3 regions of the Solibacillus sp. FSL K6-1126 genome follow, and region 2 is predicted to be linked to each of the others. Evidence: riboswitches for the same ligand, from Rfam matches in the RefSeq annotation. Region 2 holds a riboswitch; each other region holds the start of a gene.
What was found. A riboswitch is a leader RNA that binds a small molecule or an ion and turns the genes downstream of it on or off. The one in region 2 is predicted to bind cobalamin.

Region 1 (6,201 bases), 1.0 Mb from region 2:
ACACCGGACATCGCTTACCATGAAGACAAACTGCGTCGTGGATTTGATAAACTGATCAATATTTGGGGTGCTGACCACCACGGCTATATTCCACGTATGAAAGCGGCAATCGAAGCACTTGGCTATGACCGCGGCACATTGGAAGTAGATATTATCCAAATGGTTCAGCTGTACAAAAACGGTGAGAAATTCAAAATGAGTAAGCGTACAGGTAATGCTGTAACGATGCGTGAGTTAGTAGAAGAAGTGGGCTTGGATGCTGTACGTTATTTCTTCGTTAAAACGGCAGGGGATTCACATATGGACTTCGATTTAGACTTAGCGGTATCACAATCGAACGAAAACCCAGTATATTATGCACAGTATGCACATGCGCGTATTTCATCGATTTTACGTGCAGCTAACGAGCAAGGTTTCGAAGCTTCATTGGAAAACCTGAACTTGCTAGTAGCAGAAAAAGAAGAAGATGTACTGAAAAAAGTCGGCGCATTCCCGCAAATTGTGGCAGATGCAGCAAAACACCGCACACCACACCGTATCGCAAACTATATTCAAGACTTGGCAGCTGCATTCCATAGCTTCTACAATGCAGAAAAAGTATTGAACCAGGATAACAAAGAGCTGACAGAAGCTCGTTTAGCATTAATCACAGCAGTAAAAGCAACATTGGCGAATGCACTGAAACTAATCGGCGTAAGCGCACCTGAAAAAATGTAATTCAACTATTTAAAGCACTCTATTTTCTGTATACGAAAATAGGGTGTTTTTTCTTTGAGGATTGTGAGATTTCTACTTTAAGCGTGATTCGTTTTACGTTTCGAGAGCAACAGTTCTCCTTTTGAGGTGCTATTTTCCACATTAAGTTGAATCAGTTCTCCTTTTTCCGTAATTTGTTCCAATTCCGCCAGCAAACCTTCCAATTACAAAACAGGGAAACGCATCTAGTGTAATCCCTATAAAGGAACTGGGGATATCTATTGACTTGTAATTTCCCGAAACGTACTATTAAATTTGACTTCTATATACAGGACAATAAATATGAGGTGGTGCTTTCCATGAGCAAGGAATTATTTATTCAAACCGACGAGCAGCAACAATGGCTGAAAAAGTTAGAAACAATATCAGAGAGCGTGAAAGTAAATGCTCAGCAAACAGATGAACAAGCAACATTTCCATTTGGAAATTTCCGGAAGCTGCGTGAAATCGGCTATACAAAAATAACGCTGCCAAAGGAATATGGCGGGGATGGCTTCACAGTCTATGATGCGCTATTACTGCAGGAAACATTGGCGAGCTATTGCGGAAGCACCGGGCTGGCTGTTTCTTGGACAATTCAAAATGTAGGCGAGATTTTCGAAAATCGTTACTGGGATGAACAAAAGCTCGACTGGTTTGGTAAACAGGTTGCAAATGGCGCGACAGTCAATCGTGCGGTAAGCGAGTTTGCAATGGGAAGTCCAGTACGTGGCGGACGTCCGGGAACTTCAGCAAAACGTGATGGGTATTATTATGTAATTAATGGACGTAAAAACTATACGAGCGGTGCACCGGACCTCGACTATTTTTTAGTTTCGGCATGGATTGAAGATGAGGGACAGCTAGGATTTTTCCTCGTTCCGAAAACGGCTGAAGGGGTATCGGTCGAAAATACATGGGATGTTGCATCAATGCGTGGTACGGGAAGCGATGATTTAGTGCTCGATAATGTACGAGTTGATAAAACAAACTTAGTGGAATTACCGAATTATTCAACCGGATTTAAACTGAACGGCTGGTTGCTGCTTATCCCGGCAACCTATTTAGGTATTGCCCAGGCTGCACGCGATTACGCAGTTAATTTTGCGAATAGCCATTCCCCGAACAGTATTCAAGGAACGATTGCCCAGCTGCCAAATGTACAAACGCTGATTGGCGAAATGGATTTGGCGTTGACGAGAGCACGCTTTACGCTTTACGGAGTTGCGGGACTATATAATGACCCGATTAAAAAGGCGACACTAGTCAATGAAATCAATATTGCGAAACATGTAGTGACAAATACAGCAATCGAAGTTGTCGATAAAGCGATGCGTCTTGTTGGGGCAAAAAGCCTGCAAAGATCAAATCCGCTTCAACGCTATTACCGTGATGTCCGTGCAGGTCTGCACAACCCGCCAATGGATGACATTACGATTAAACGTTTAGCTGAAACGGCAATTGAAAAAGCTTAAAAGCAAAGGGGTAAGCAGTTCTTTTATTCGTAATTTCAGCGAAATAAGAAGAATTATCTGAAACTTTGGCGATTGAGCACACATTTTTCTGAATATCAGCTATAATAGAGCTATTAATTTTATATGGACGATAAAGGTTCTTGCTCACTGATAGAGTAAGGAGTAAAAGGGAAATCGGTGCAATTCCGATGCGGTCCCGCCACTGTAAATGCTAGTTGAGAGCAGTATGCCACTGAAAAACTTTCGGGAAGGCGCTTACAACGTTATGCATAAGCCAGGAGACCTGCCTTTATAATGCCCTAAAATAAACCTACGAGGATAGGATGTGGCGGATAAATTCTTTTTCCATTGAATTTTATTTGCATACGTAAAGCTTCCTTCATTTTTAGTAGGAAGCTTTTTATTTTTGTAGAAAATTATACAACGAAATTTTGGAGGTTATTATTTTGAAAAAATGGCAACTGCTATCTTCCGCAGCATTACTTACATTAACATTGGCGGCATGCAACTCGGAAAAAGCAACAGATGAACAATCAGCAAAAGACAATACAGAAGTAACTGAAGCAGCACAATTCCCGGTAACTATAAAAGATGCCTTGGACAAAGAAATCACGCTTGAAAAAGCACCAGAGCGCATTATTACATTGGCTCCATCCAATACGGAAATTTTATTCGGACTAGGGTTAAACGATGAAATTATCGCTGTGAACGACAATGATACATATCCTGAAGAAGCATTATCTAAAGAATCAGTTGGCGGCATGGAATTTAATCTAGAACAAATAATCAGCCTGCAGCCCGACTTAGTTGTCGCACATGAATCGGGATTGTACAGCTTCAATGAACAGGCGATTGCTCAGCTTGAATCAGTAGGAATTCCTGTATTTGTTGTAAAAGATGCGAAAACATTTGAAGAAACATATGAAACAATCGAACAAATTGGCAATCTGACGAATAAAGAAAAAGAAGCAGAAGAAATGATCGTCTCCATTAAAGAGGGGATTGAAGAAATTGAAGTGAAAGTAGCCGACCTGGAAGAGAAGTCCGTATTTGTTGTTGTTGGGACAAATCCGCAACTATATGTTGCTGGACAGGAGACGTTCATTAGTGAAATGCTTGAAGTATTAAATGTAGAAAATGCCGTTCCGGAACTCGGGTGGCCGCAGTACAGCTCGGAGCAATTTGTAAAGAGCAATCCGGATATCATTTTAGTAACATATGAAAACGACTTGGCAGCAATCGAGGAAAATGATGCATATGCAGAAATGGATGCTGTGAAAAACGCCAATGTGAAATTAGTCGATAGCGATACGACAAGTCGACAAGGTCCGCGTATTGTAGAAGGTATTGAATCAATTGGGGAAGCAATTTATCCAGAGGTATTCAATGAATAAAAAATATTCAATCGCCTATGTACTATCGATTGGATTGCTTTTAAGCAGTATATGGATTGGCATTTCGTTCGGGTCTGTTAATATTCCGTTTTCGACATTGTGGGATAAAACAACAGATCCGGTTGCATACAGTATTTTGTGGAAAATCCGAATGCCACGCGTCATTTTAGCCGCATTAATCGGGGCTTCTTTAGCAATTGCGGGGGCAGCATTCCAAGGGTTGCTTAAAAACCCTTTGGCAGATCCATACACATTAGGTATTTCATCAGGGGCCTCGGTAGGTGCGGTAATGACAATCTTTTTAGGCATTTCCATACCGGTGCTCGGTGTATTCACATTGCCGGTATTCAGTATGGCTGGAGCTGCATGTACGATGATCATCGTCCTGACATTTGCCAGACTTGTTGACCGCTCGATGAAAATGGAGACACTGATTTTGACGGGAATTATTTTCAGCTCGTTTTTAGGGTCCTGTATTTCCTTAATGGTCGCACTTACTGGTGAACAGCTACGAGAAATCATCGGCTGGCTTCTAGGAAGTGTATCGATGCGAGGGTGGCCATATGTCCGGATGGTTCTGCCATTTATGGTGCTTGGAACGGCAATTATTTGGCTGACTCGCCGTGAATTGAATGCGATGATTTATGGAGAAGAGCGTGCCCAGTATTTAGGGGTAAATGTTAAGCGCAGCAAGTATATGATATTGGCGGGTGGTTCCATTCTAACAGGAGCGGCTGTTGCTGCATCCGGGACAATTGGATTTGTCGGATTAGTAGTACCGCATATGATTCGCCTGCTAATCGGAGCAGACCATCGACATTTATTGACATTGTCGTTTTTGAACGGTGCAAGCCTGCTCGTCATTTGTGACTTAGTATCACGTACAATTATTTCCCCTATTGAACTGCCGATTGGTGTTATTACTTCCTTTATTGGAGCACCCGTCTTTGCCTATATCTTCTTCAAGCAACGTAGAAAGGTTGTTGCATAATGTTAAAAGTAAATAATCTATCCGGCGGTTACGGTGGGAAAACGGTTGTGAAAAATATGACGTTTCACGTGGAAAAAGGAAGAATTCTCGGGATTCTTGGTCCAAACGGTAGCGGAAAATCGACATTACTGAAGATGATCAGTGGTGTGCTGAAATGTGAAACAGGCGAAATTTTCATTGAAGAGAAACCGCTTAAAAGTTATGATAACAAGCAATTAGCGAAAAAGATGGCCGTACTCCCTCAATTAAATGCAAGCGCATTTACGAACAGTGTATATGATGCGGTTTCGTTAGGACGCTACCCTCATCAGAGCGGTTTTTTTTCATCTTGGACGGAAGAAGATGAAACGACGGTACAGCGGGCGATGGAAAGCACAGGTGTTTCGAAATATAAAAATCAATACTTGGAGTTTTTATCCGGCGGCGAGCAGCAACGGGTATTTATTGCACAGGCACTTGCACAAAATTCGGAGCTGCTTCTATTGGATGAACCGACAAACCATTTGGATATCGCGCATCAAAAGCAGATTTTGGATATGATTCGAATGCAAGTTGAGGTGCATGGGCTGACAGTTGTCTCGATTTTCCATGATATTAACTTGGCATCGCTTTATTGTGATGAGCTGCTGCTATTGGAAAATGGTGAAGTACGGGCGTTTGGTGAACCGCATGAAGTCGTGCTGCAAGAGCAGATTGCCGATGTGTATCAGGCTCGAATTGCGACATATCCCCATCCGGAACTGCCAAAACCGCAAATTACGATGCTGCCAACGAATGAAATGGAAAGAAAAGCTGCGGCAATCCATATCAACAAGTTTCAAATAACTAAAGACTATATCGAATATCAGGCACAGGCACCGCTAAAAGTAATTTCATCAGCTGTTCATAATGCCGGCATAGGCTGGTATGACACATTACTCAACCGTTCCATTGCTCCTGAATACGATATTTATAATGTGAAAGAGGAAACGGAGCATTTTTTGAAAGAGCGCAAGTTTTCTCCAACAAATACGGTCGTCATGCTGACAGCCGTGGAAACAAGCTGCGCGGCAATTCGTCATTTTTCGAAAAATAATGCAGAAATCCTTGTCATGGTAACAGCAGGGGTAGGCAACAGTGTTGACGTTACGAAAACATATTTGCGCGAAGAAGAGCCACATATTGGTACGATTAATACATGGGTAATCATTAATGGTAAGCTGACAGATGAAGCATTTATTCAGGCGATGATTACGGCAACAGAAGCCAAAACGAAAGCATTGGCAGATCAGCAAATAAAAGATGCAGTAACAAATACGATAGCAACAAGCACCGCAACGGACAGTTTATTAATTGCCGCTACCCAACAAGGTGAAGAAATGCCGTATGCCGGACCTATTACAGAAATCGGCAAACTGATCGGCCGGGCCGTTTTTGAAGTGACGATCGAAGCGATTAAGAAATATAAACAGCATTATAATAAATGAAAAACCTTAAAGGAAAAAGCTTACGCATGGAAAAAGAGTGTCAATATACTTAAAGGAAATTTTCAAAAATTCTAGAATACTAAATCGAAAGGGTGATGATGGATGAAATTATATACAAAGCAAGGCGATACAGGAAAGAC
Region 2 (6,201 bases):
CACATATTCCGAGTAATAATCGGTGTACCCCCAAGTGCTTTAATCACTTCTGGTGCAAGTTCTTTATCTTCTTTGTTTATATAAGTTTCAAAATAAACCCCGCTCGCATAATCACTTTCCTCAAATCGATAAAACGTTTCGTTCTTTTGCTTCGCGATTTTCATTGATGCTTTTAACGAGTGATAGTTCAGTGATTCCATAAACGCATCGATAAATTCGATCGACTCTTTGGAACCATAACGGATTCCGCTTTGTACAAGGTGTCCATGCAAGTTCATAACGCCCAATCCTACAGAGTGCATCACTTTATTGGCTTTCGACACAGAAGGGACGTTGACGATATCGGTCATCGTTGAAACATTCGTTAAAAGACGCATTGCTGTATCGACAAGCTGTCCGAAATCCTGAACTTTCGTTGCTTCGTGAATGTCGATCGATCCTAAATTGCAAGAAACATCGAGGCCGTATTCATTCGGCTCGTTTTGGTCGGTAACAACACTTGTTTGCTGGTATTGGAGAATTTCGGTGCATAGATTCGACATCTTCACACGCCCGATTTCCTTTAATGGGTGGATGTTATTGACATTATCATCGAATATTTCGAACGGGTAACCCGATTCAAATTGCGCCTTTTTAATTTCCGTATACAATTTACGGGCGTTTAAACGTTTCAGTTTACGGATGTTTGGATTATCCAAAAATTCGTAGTACATTTCCGTAATCGAAATTTCCGACATGCGTTTGCCGTATTCTTTGAAAATATCATAAGAACTGAATAATACGATATCTTTATCGCGGCGCATCAGTTCAAAGAAAATATCGGGAAGAATAATCCCTGTAGATAATGTAGCTAATCGGATTTTATCGTCGGCATTTGGTTTCTTGGAAGAGATGAACGCTTCAATATCACCGTGGAAAACATTTAGATAGACGACTCCGGAACCATTTCTTTGGCCAAGCTGATTCGAATACGAGAACGAATTTTCCAGCAGTTTCGCAACAGGCATAACCCCGCTCGCACGGTTTAAAATTCCTTTAATCGGATCTCCCAATGGACGCAGATCGGTCAAGTTTACCCCGACACCGCCGCCTAAGCGGGAAAGTTCAAGACAATAGCCGATATTCTCGGCGATTGAGTTCATCGTATCGTCCATCGTTAGTTTAAAACATGAGACTAGCTCACCGCGCGCTTTTTTCCCGCTGTTTAGGGCAGTTGGGGTTGCCGGCTGGTAGGCAGTCATGACCGCTTCGATGGCCTTTTCAGCCAATGCTTCATCGCCTTGTGCTAAATACAGGGCGATAATGACGATTCGGTCTTCATACTTTTCCAGAATTTCTTTTCCGTCCCGGCTTTTCATCGCATAGCTTTCGTAGAACTTAGAAGCACTCATGAATGAAGGAAACCGGAACTTGTAGGAATAGGCTTTTTTGTACATTTGTTTAATAAAGTCCATCGAGTACAATTCCAAAAACTCTTTTTCGTAATAGCCTTCATCGACTAAATAACGCACTTTTTCCTCGATATCGATAAAGTAGCGTAAACGGACATTCACGTCTTCCAGGAAATAGCGGCGTGTTGCTTCTTTGTCTTTCGCCAGATCCAATTCACCGGTAGCACGGTAACGGTTTAGAATATCGTTATTTAATTTTAAATATTGTTTCATATCGATGCCTCTTTCCAAATGGAGTAGTAGTAATCTGTAATCGCTTCATAATTCGCCGGAGTTCCTCGCATTTCCACTTTTTCGATTAACGGAATTCCGTATTGTGCTGCTAAAAGGTCACCTGCACGGCCGAAAAAAGCATGACCAAAATTACGGTTTCCGCTTACGATAATTCCTTTGCATAGATCAAAGTTCGCAGTCATGAACTGGTCGACGATAGGGGGAACAGAGCCTAATCCATCCGTATACGTAAATAGAAGATACGGTTCATCCATTTTCTCTACTTCCGCCAAATCCTTTGCGGGCAAGCCGAGTTTTTGCACAATGGATCGTACATTACCAGTTCGTGAAGCAAATATGATCATGCGGTCATTTCAGAAATGCGATCGATAATTGACGTCGGCTCTGCGATAAATTCACCGTTGATTTCAAATAACGGCACAGACAAAAAACCTGCATCGAGTACTATTTGTTTTGCGCTCTCATCATGGTCAATATTAATAACCTCGACCTCCAAGTTGGCAGCATCGAGCTCCGATTTTACCCATAGGCATTTTGGACAAATTGTTTTCGTATAAAGTTTCATAATAGAACCCCTCGCTATTTAAATATTACTAGTAATTGTGGTGCCACATGTCATGGGGGAACATGCAGAAAAAACAAAAAAAAGCTATCCCGGAAAACAGGATAGCTTGAAATGGAAACGAATAAAAGAGCGCCTCCATTTCCTATTCCCCGAAGAAATGTACGTAGTTTTAACGCGGCAGGTCTCCTGGCTTTGCTTCATTCGTCAGACATACCTTCCCATGCATTGCACAGTGGTCTATTCGTCTTCAGTCAGCATTTACAGTTGCGGGGACAGCGTTGGATTCACACCAAACTTCCCTTTTAAACTACATTTAGTAGTACCGTGATAAAAAAACACAATATATAGTTGAATTGAGTATAAGCTTTAACAACATAAAAGTAAAGAGCCTAAAGAAAGATAACATAAATCCATTAAGAATTCTAGAAAACTCCCTATTGAAAATAAAGAAAAAATATGGTTTTGTTATAACTGCATGTAAATAGATTTTATAAATGAGAAAGTTGGTTGAATATGTCGATTCAATTAAAAATTAAGAAAACCCACCCGAATGCTGTATTGCCGAAACAGGCACGGGAAGGGGATGCAGGGATGGATTTAAGTGCGGTTGAAGAAAAAGTTTTATTGCCTGGTGAATACGCATTAATTAAAACCGGTCTTCAAATCGAACTGCCGGAGGGAACAGAAGCGCAAGTACGTCCTCGTAGCGGATTAGCACTCAAACATGGGATTACGGTGTTAAATAGTCCAGGTACGATCGATGCAGGCTATCGCGGAGAAATCGGCGTGATTTTAATCAATCACGGAAAAGAACCTTTTACGATTGAAAAACAAATGCGAATCGCCCAGCTAGTCATTCAATATGTTCCGCAAGTTTTCATTGATGAAACAGACGAGCTGTCGGTTACGGAGCGCGGTGATAAGGGCTTTGGTTCGAGTGGAGTGAAATAATGAAAAAAAGCCTGCTTTCGGATGAACACAGGCTTTTAATCTTCTTTTTTCCACTTTATGTAATTGTATGACATTTGAAAAACAAATACGATCACGAGCAACAGCGTAACAAATATAAAGTTAGCGGAAAACCTTTCAAAATAATAAATGATCGCTAACGGAAAAATACAAAACGGGATTGAATAAATCGTGCGTAAAAATTTACGGCGATATGATAGGCCATGATAGGCAAACTTAAATCCTTTATCCACTTTCGGCTTTTTCCGGAAATACATAGACAAGACAAGTGTCGTAATTGAAATCACTAATAATATGAATCCGTACTGAATTAAAAAATCTAAATCAACCATATTAGTTTCCTTCCTCTCCTTTTGACTGAATATCGATCTGTGTCACAATTTTTGAAATCGGTAAATACGAAAGTTCACAATTATAACGCCCATCAGGTAGATCTTTGTAAGTACCGGACTTTATGTTATAAAGATTATCTTCAATCTTTACTTCAGTCGTATCAATACTTCTCCCATGACCGTTTACAAAGTTGATTTCACAAATCCCCTCCGCAAATTTCTGATTACCCGCTTGTAGATGATAAAAATCATATTCATAAATACCCGTTACAATCAGCATGAACAGCGTTAGCACACCAAGCATAAACGTATTCATGTTATAGGGGGAGGATTTCTTATTTACGAACTGCCGTATAAAAAAGAAAGCTGCAATGATGAATAATAAAGTGAAAATTATTAGAGCACTGTAAAATCCAATGAGCACCATCATTCCCTCCTTTAGAATTTATTACCTAATTTACGGATAAGTCGGGAAAAAGTTTCAGAATTATATCGCGATTTGTTTTATTGAGATAATAATGTGCTTAAAACAATCGACACTTTTTTCTAATAGGTACTAAGTATGCATAAGGATAAATAGAAACGTTTATCCGTTTAGAAGGTGATCAATCAATTTTAGTCGAATGGATAAGAATCATAGTAGAAAAAATAGGATGGAGGCATTGTATGCGAAGCGTGCAAAGTGTGTTGTTTGAGAAGTTTTTAATACTGCGCGGAACAAAGAAAAAGTTTATGGATTTGCGTCTGCTCGATGATTTTATTGCAATGAAGCATAACGAGAAACCGTATGAACTCGATGCTAAATTCAGAGATCAGTATCAAATAAAGAAAGACGAATTGAATGGCATTCACTATTACACAATTAATGAACAGCAAACACCGGAAAAGGTCATCTACTATTTCCACGGCGGAGCGTATATTAATGATCCACTGATTTTTCATTGGCGTTATTTAGTAAAGCTTGCACAGAAGACAAATTTCACGATTGTTGTGCCAATTTATCCGAAGCTGCCTAAACATACACATAGAGAGTGTTTTGTTGCCATCCATGACTTATATGATCATCTCGTTTTAAAATACGATGCACCGTTTATTTTTATGGGGGATTCTGCTGGAGGCGGGTTGGCAATGGCGTTGGCTCAGGATGTAAAGCGATGTTCGAAAAAGCAGCCGCAGCATATTGTTCTACACTCTGCTTGGCTAGATGTACGAGGGGAAGACCCGCGCTATAAAGAACTTGAAAAACTCGATCCGATGCTTGGAGTGATAGGCGCACAGGAGCTTGGCAGGTTATGGGCGGATGGCTTAGAGTTAACCGACTACAAAATAAGTCCTGTACATGGAGAACTGATAGACATTGGACAAATTACCGCTTTTGTGGGGACGGGTGAACTACTGTTAGTCGATGCAAATATGCTTCTCGATAAAGCAAAAGAACAGGGAATAGCAATTCAATACTACGAATACCCAAAAATGAACCATGTTTTTCCGGTATTTCCGATTCCGGAAGCAAAGAAAGCAATGAATCAACTGCTTAAGATTATAAAAAATTAGTACGAATTAATAAGGGAGCTTTAACAGTACGGAAACGTATATTATCCGACATATCAAAACAGAGGACAAAGATTAGGAGGCCAAGTTAACAATAGCTGATAAGGTAGGAAGTAAGCAGCTACACAGGTAATTTCAAATATCCCTCCAGCAGTTTTTTGATCGCCTGTTTACAGATGACAAACAGGAAACAGGTGTGTTGAAAGGTAAAAAAATTTCTACACACCTGCATTGCTTAATAAATTTGGCATCCATTTATTAATAAAGGTCCCTACGTGAGACTTAAGGACCCCAACAAAGCGAAGATAGCTTGGATTTCGAGGCACAAGCCATGCTAAAGATGAACATCCTTGAATTAATTATTGCACTGTGTACCCGCCATCTAAAACGATAGCCTGGCCAGTCATTCCTTTTGCTCCCTCGCTTGAGATAAATAGAGCCAAATCAGAGATTTCTTTTACATCAAGTAATCTTTTTTGAGGAACGAGTGGGTAAATCACTTCTTCCAATACGTTTTCGAGAGGTATATTGCGTGTTGCTGCTAAGTCTTGCAATTGATTTCGAACAAGTGGTGTATCTACATAGCCTGGACAAATAGCGTTAACCGTTATGCCTTCTGATGCAGTTTCAAGTGCCGCAACTTTTGTAAGACCAATAACACCATGTTTGGCAGAATTATATGCTGCTTTTCCTGCAAATCCAACAAGTCCGTTAATGGAAGCCATATTAATAATACGGCCAAATTTTTGTTTTCTCATATGCGGTAACACATGCTTAGTTAATACAAATGGAGCAGTTAACATTATTTTTATTAACAGTTCGAAACGCTCTGTCGGAAAATCTTCAATCATTGCAACATGTTGCATACCAGCATTGTTTATAAGTATATCGATTCGACCAAATTTCTGTACTGTTTCATCAATTGCTGCTATAATTTCTTCTTCATTTGTTACATCACATTTAAGTCCAATTGCTCGTTCTCCAAGGCTGCTTGCTGCCTCTTTCACTTTTTCTTCATTTATATCTGTTAGCACGACAGTAGCACCTTTTGTATAAAACTCTTTCGCAATCTCAAATCCTATACCTTGTGCTGCACCAG
Region 3 (6,201 bases), 520 kb from region 2:
GTTCAGCGGAGCAAATGATTTGGAATAATGTTTATTTAGGTCTTTTTTACACATTTCTCTATGTAATTTTATTTATTATAAAAAAGCCTTTTCCTTTGTATGTTGCAATTGATTTTGCATATTTGCAAGGCTATGCACGAAAGGACAGTAAAGCTTTGTTCTTTCAAAAAGGGATTTTCGAATGGTTTCAGCTGATCCAGATTGTTTTCATTATTCGAGGACTTGTTATGGCAGGAATTACGGTCTTTCTGCTACAGAAATACGGAATTGACAGCTATGGGGATATGCTGATTTATAAACGTATAGCAAGCTGGCTGTTTTCCGGCATAGTAATGGGTATGTTCTTCTACATTAATGTAATCGTGCAAAATTACACGAACAGGGTACAGGAAAAAAATGATGAAAAGCTGCCGGAACCTGAAGTTATGGCGAAGTAATTTTTTGTGAAAGGATGATGGTGATGAAGAACACAGCAAATGTAAAAGAATGTCCAAAATGCGGCGGCACGGAATTAGGTAGAGGAAAACATAGCGGCTACAGTGTTATGGCCCCTGTTAATAAATTGAGTTTGGGTTGCAATATCGAATACATTATATGTACACATTGTGGATTTATCATTGAGGGCTATGTCGTAAAGCCCGAGAAATTTAAAGGAACATTTTAATTTAGACTTCCACTTACTAAAAGCCCATTGCAACCGCAATGGGCCTCTCATTTTCTATATTACAAAAAATTACATCTTCCAACTACCTCTGCTTTTACTGAATAATATGCTTTTGTATCTCCTTTGCATCCGCTGGATATGTCGCCATCAATTCATCACGCAACTCTTTAAGCTTTTTTGTATAACTTCCTGTAAAGCCATTCATTATAGCCGTCAAAAACACGGGGCTGTAATTTGTTTTCATTTGATTCATAGTAACCGCCCCTTCATTAATTCAACTGTTTTAGTCGCTCTTTTGCGGCCACCATATTTTTTAATGATGCAATCGTCTCTTGTTCCGTACGAGTTTTCAGGCCACAATCGGGATTGATCCAAAATTGTTCTTTTGCGATTACTTTTTTACCTTTTTCAATAATGGCTGCCATTCCTTCCACAGTTGGAATACGCGGGCTATGAATATCATATACACCTAAACCAATTCCTAGTTTGTATGGTGTTTCTTTTAGTACTTTTATGAGTTCTCCGTGGCTTCGTGACGTTTCAATTGAAATCACATCCGCATCCAATGATTCTATTACATCTAAAAAATCGTTGAATTCACAATAACACATATGTGTATGAATCTGGGTCGTTTCACGCACACCGCTTGTCGCTAATTTAAACGCATCTACACTTGCATCGATATAAGCCTTATGCAGACTTTTACGGATCGGCAAGCCTTCTTTCAATGCAGGTTCATCTACTTGAATAATATTGATTCCCGCATTTTCAAGTGCTCTTACTTCTTCTCTTAGTGCCAGGCCGATTTGATAAGCAACTTCTGAGCGAGCTAAATCATTTCTTACAAATGACCAGTTCAATATTGTAACGGGTCCCGTCAACATCCCTTTTACAGGTTTTTCCGTAAGTGATTGTGCCGCACTTACTTCCTTTACTGTCATCGGTTCTATCCATTCAACATCTCCGTATATAATTGGGGGTTTTACACAACGTGATCCGTATGAAACTACCCATCCATTTGTCGTAAAAGCAAAGCCATTTAATTTTTCACCAAAAAATTCGACCATGTCAGTTCGCTCGAATTCACCATGAACAAGGACATCAAGGCCAAGTTGCTCCTGAATGGTAATCCAACGTGCGGTTTCGTTCGCGTTGAATGCTTCATACTCGGTTGTTGTAATTTCCCCTTTTCGCCATAAACTACGGTTTTTCTTAACTTGTGAGGATTGCGGGAAACTCCCGATTGTTGTTGTCGGATAGTCTGGTAACTGTAAAAAGGCACGTTGTAGCTTACTACGCTTGTCGTAGTCATCAGTTCGTTTAAATGCTTCCGGTGTTAATGCGTTTACTTGTGCATGTACTGCTTTCTTTTGTCTTGATTCATGCAGTGCCAATGTTCGGATTGCTTTTTCGCTATCTAAAAAAGCCTGGATATGAAGAACTTCCTGCTGAAGTATTTTCCCTTTGATCATTTGCAATTCCGTTATTTTTTCATTGGCAAATGCCAAAGCATTTAGCAGCTCTGGTACAATCCCGTTTTCTCCTGCTGTTGTAACTGGCACATGCTGAAGACTGCATGATGTTTGTAGATGTATTGGTGAAAATGGTACATAGGAACGTATTTCCGCTACTAGTTCCAACTGCTTCTGCAGCTCGGCTCTCCATATGTCCCGACCATTAATAATACCTGCAAATAGAACTTTATCTTTTGGGAAACCAAACTTCTTTAACGCTGCTAGATTTTCATTTTTCCCATGAACAAAGTCCAGTCCAAAGCCATCTACAGGCAAATTAATCATTGTTTGATAGTCGGATAACGCTTCAAAATAAGTTGCGCAGATCGTTTCAACTGTCAGTCCTTTTAATATTTGATGATAGAAATGTTGAACTAATGCTATATCTTCGGACGTAAGGTCTTTTGTAAGGCTTGGTTCTTCAAGCTGGATCGACGTTGCACCACTTGCTTCCAACGACTGAAGCAACTCTTTATATACCATTACCAGCTGCTGAATATAGTGTTGTTTTTGTTCGTGATCTATACCTTTCGTCAGTTTATAAAATGTAAATGGACCGATAATAGTCACACGAGGGGTCATGCCGAATGCTTCGATTGCCTCCTGAATATATTGCGCGTAAACATTGTGTTGCAATGCCAGTTGCTGTCCTTCGTATTCCGGTACAATATAGTGATAATTTGTGTTGAACCATTTCGTCATTTCACTTGCCACCACATTTTCAGCACCGCGCGCCATTGCAAAATAGGCTGTTAAATGATGCTGCAATGATAGATGGTCGTATCTAGATGGAATCATATTAAACATAACGGCTAAGTCAAGCATACGGTCATAGTATGTAAAATCTCCTACCGTTAAAACATCCAGCCCTAAATTCTGCTGTTGATGGAGTTGGGCAAGTCGTAAGTTTTTCATTTCCTGTTCATAGGATTCCAAAGACAATTGTTCTTTCCAAAACGCCTCTGTTATACGTTTCCATTCACGATTTTGTCCAATATACGGATAGCCAATTACTGCTGTTTTCATAAACAATTCCTCCTTAAATTTGTTACATAAAAACCAAAACCCCTCTTTCAAAATGAAAGAGGGGTGTGAATGTTTAAGAGATTGACAATAAAAACCTTTGCATAATCAAAGGAGTTCTGTCTCACTTTCGCACAAAATCACCACCTATTTCCACGTAGGTATTGGCGTGTACTAGTTTCCGGCAGGTCTCCTGGCTCATCATCAACGTTCTTGTGACCCTTCCCATCAATAGACAGTGGTTGAATATCACGAACTCCGATTTACAGTTGCGGGACAGCACCAGACTTTCACTGGTTTCCCTTTTAAGCTTGTTCTCACAAGCACCGTAACTTACACAGTATGTAATTTCGTATACTATATCATAGAATTCTAGTTTTGAAAATTCTTTTTATTTTGCGACCATATTAAAGATATGCGGGGTTGAAATAATTTCAGTGGATGCTGTGTGCTTTTTATTAGAAGAAATTTGTTTATTTTAGCACTTCTGCGGATGATTTTAGAAAAGTTGACATACTTATTAGCTAATCTGGAACTGATATTAGCATATCCTGCTCCTTTATTAGAAAATCAGCAACTTATTAGAAAATCGGTGGATTTATTAGCACATTTTTATATTTATTAGAAAAGCCCGCAGTAAACTCCATAAAAAAACTTGCTTAAAAAGCAGCTACACTTTTTTCGCAAGTTAATCTTTCATTTCACTATTACTTTAGACGTTCGTCAATGAGTGCTTCCATATCACTCGCAATCGTTTCATATGGAACACCATCTTCGCCAGTGCCATAGCCTGAATAGTTTTTCACGGCGATTCCTTTTTCATCCACTAGGAAAAATGTATCGGCATGGATAACTTGATCGTTCCCTTCAATCGACTGGACAGGTGTTTTAAATGAGTTTCTGCCAAACTGCTCAATAAATTTTTGATCGTATCCTGTCAGCATATGCCATTTTGATTCATCTACTGGTGTATGGCGCGATAAATATTCTGTCAAACGCGCCGGTGTGTCGTAGTCCGGATCAACGGAAAACGCGACAATTTTATAATCTTCCAGCCCTTTTTTCTCGAGATGATCCTGGACACGGGTCATATTCATTGTCATTGGCGAGCAAATTGTTGTACAGCTTGTGAAGATGAACATTGCAAGCCATGGTTCCCCTTTTAGGCTGTCCAGTGTCACTTCATTGTTCCGGTGATCGGTCATCGTAAACTCGCTAATTTCAAAGTTGGTCGTCGGTTTAAACTGATAATTGCTGCATGATGTAAGTACAGTTGCTGCCAAGAGCATAAGTGCGAATACTATGTTTTTCGTTTTCATTTCTCTCTCTCCACTCTTTGAACATTACTCTCATCTTACCCAATATTTAGTATATTCTCAATAGTTATTGGAAGAAAGGACGTGTGTCAAAATTGTGAAGAGTTTCTCACGCTCTATCTGCAGGATGATGTAATGATACGAGTGCTGTATGAATCGCTTCAAGTTTTGTTTCTATCCGATACAGTAAATAAAAAGATATAAAGATCGGAAACGTTACTTCCTGAAGAATGGCAATCCACTGGTCCATTATAATCCCTCCATTTTTATTTAAAGAAGCCGGCAAAGCATCACACTTCGCCGGCCTTGCTATTAGCTGATCAGTTCAATTGCTGTTACATTACGCTCAACAATACGCGCAGATTTTTTTACATTGAACAAAAATCCGTCTTTCGAAAATACCGCCTGATCAATAATTGTTTGCATCGCTGCATTCACTTCAGCCTCAGTTAAATTCGGCTTCGGATCATTTATATTGATCGTCATCGTGCTTCCTGCAATGTTGGCAAATGTTAATTGTAAAACTTGTGCCATAAGCTCTCCTCCTTTTCTTTACTACACTTAATTAAGCTGTAATCGTTTCTTTCTGCGTTTTCACAGATTCGATATAATCGTAATCTGTTAAGCCGACGATTGTTGTCCCAACTGTGTATAGCTGCTGGGCTGTTGCGTTTCTTTCCAAGTTACGGAATGTGGAACTTTTAATCATTGGCTCATTAAATTCATCAAGCCCTGTCTGATAATAAACTGTCAACGTCGCAGATAAAAATCCAAATTCATTCATGTTTCTCACCTCCTTGCCCTATATATGTCATGATTTACAGAAAAAAGGGACAATGACGATGAAAAAAATTACAAAAACTTATATAATAGACAATAATGAGGTTTATCACCAATAGATTAGTAGAAGAAATTTCGTAGACAATATTAAGTAATGAGGTGAACATTGTGGGCTTAGATGGCTGGTTTTTATGGTTTATTTTATTTTGGGTTGTAGTATTGATTTCGCTTATGGGGATTGGCGGCTTTTTTATGTTCCGCAAGTTTTTGAAGGCCCTGCCGAAACAGGATGGTAAATCGGATTTAGATTGGCAAAACATATACTTAGATAAAACAATTCATCTATGGGGTGAAGATGAAAAACAATTACTTACCGAGCTTGTCAGTCCTGTACCAGAGTTATTCCGGCAAGTTGCCAAAGAAAAGATTGCCGGTAAAATCGGTGAAATCGCCCTGAATGAACGTGCCACAAAAATCGACTTGGACTTAATTATTCGTGGCTATATTATCGCTTCGCCAAAGCGCGACCATAAGTTTTTACGTAAAAAGCTCGATGAAATGAGAATTGATACGACGAATTATGATCATTTATTTGAGACGTAAAACGAAAAAGACTGTCTTTAAAAGTATAAAACTTTTAGAGACAGTCTTTTTTATGCGACAATATGCGATTTTTCAAGCTTCTTATATTTAATAAGCATACCGATTCGCCACGGTAAAATCATAGAGAAAGCCAAGATAAAGAACATACCGGCCAGTTCACCGACATCAAATGTATCGGCAAATATTAATTTCAAAATAATACGTAGTACAAGTAATCCCACTAATATGAATGGAAATGCTTTAGATTGCTTCATATAAATTGCGCCGTCTCGCACTTCAAACTTCGACGTTAAGATTAATA

Region 1: it holds a riboswitch for cobalamin, as region 2 does, so the genes downstream of both, MHH44_RS03550 (ABC transporter substrate-binding protein) here and MHH44_RS08470 (glutaredoxin family protein) in region 2, are expected to answer to the same signal.
Region 3: it holds a riboswitch for cobalamin, as region 2 does, so the genes downstream of both, metE (5-methyltetrahydropteroyltriglutamate--homocysteine S-methyltransferase) here and MHH44_RS08470 (glutaredoxin family protein) in region 2, are expected to answer to the same signal.

What each region holds. Positions count from the first base shown of each region.
Region 1 is NZ_JBBOPD010000001.1:714,075-720,275, forward strand. Features, by position in the region: gene argS (arginine--tRNA ligase) at 1-717, shown strand, start outside; gene MHH44_RS03545 (acyl-CoA dehydrogenase family protein) at 1,056-2,210, shown strand; cobalamin riboswitch at 2,328-2,515, shown strand; gene MHH44_RS03550 (ABC transporter substrate-binding protein) at 2,657-3,604, shown strand; gene MHH44_RS03555 (FecCD family ABC transporter permease) at 3,597-4,595, shown strand; gene MHH44_RS03560 (adenosylcobinamide amidohydrolase) at 4,595-6,061, shown strand; gene MHH44_RS03565 (cob(I)yrinic acid a,c-diamide adenosyltransferase) at 6,164-6,201, shown strand, end outside.
Region 2 is NZ_JBBOPD010000001.1:1,749,084-1,755,284, forward strand. Features, by position in the region: gene nrdE (class 1b ribonucleoside-diphosphate reductase subunit alpha) at 1-1,664, opposite strand, end outside; gene MHH44_RS08465 (ribonucleotide reductase stimulatory protein) at 1,661-1,987, opposite strand; gene MHH44_RS08470 (glutaredoxin family protein) at 2,026-2,250, opposite strand; cobalamin riboswitch at 2,410-2,592, opposite strand; gene dut (dUTP diphosphatase) at 2,764-3,201, shown strand; gene MHH44_RS08480 (hypothetical protein) at 3,237-3,551, opposite strand; gene MHH44_RS08485 (cobalamin biosynthesis protein CobN) at 3,553-3,978, opposite strand; gene MHH44_RS08490 (alpha/beta hydrolase) at 4,218-5,105, shown strand; gene MHH44_RS08495 (3-hydroxybutyrate dehydrogenase) at 5,462-6,201, opposite strand, start outside.
Region 3 is NZ_JBBOPD010000001.1:2,266,404-2,272,604, forward strand. Features, by position in the region: gene MHH44_RS11090 (VC0807 family protein) at 1-437, shown strand, start outside; gene MHH44_RS11095 (hypothetical protein) at 461-664, shown strand; gene MHH44_RS11100 (hypothetical protein) at 759-917, opposite strand; gene metE (5-methyltetrahydropteroyltriglutamate--homocysteine S-methyltransferase) at 934-3,204, opposite strand; cobalamin riboswitch at 3,368-3,547, opposite strand; gene MHH44_RS11110 (SCO family protein) at 3,909-4,520, opposite strand; gene MHH44_RS11115 (YvrJ family protein) at 4,627-4,767, opposite strand; gene MHH44_RS11120 (DUF2922 domain-containing protein) at 4,830-5,051, opposite strand; gene MHH44_RS11125 (DUF1659 domain-containing protein) at 5,083-5,301, opposite strand; gene MHH44_RS11130 (DUF2621 domain-containing protein) at 5,466-5,900, shown strand; gene MHH44_RS11135 (CcdC family protein) at 5,951-6,201, opposite strand, start outside.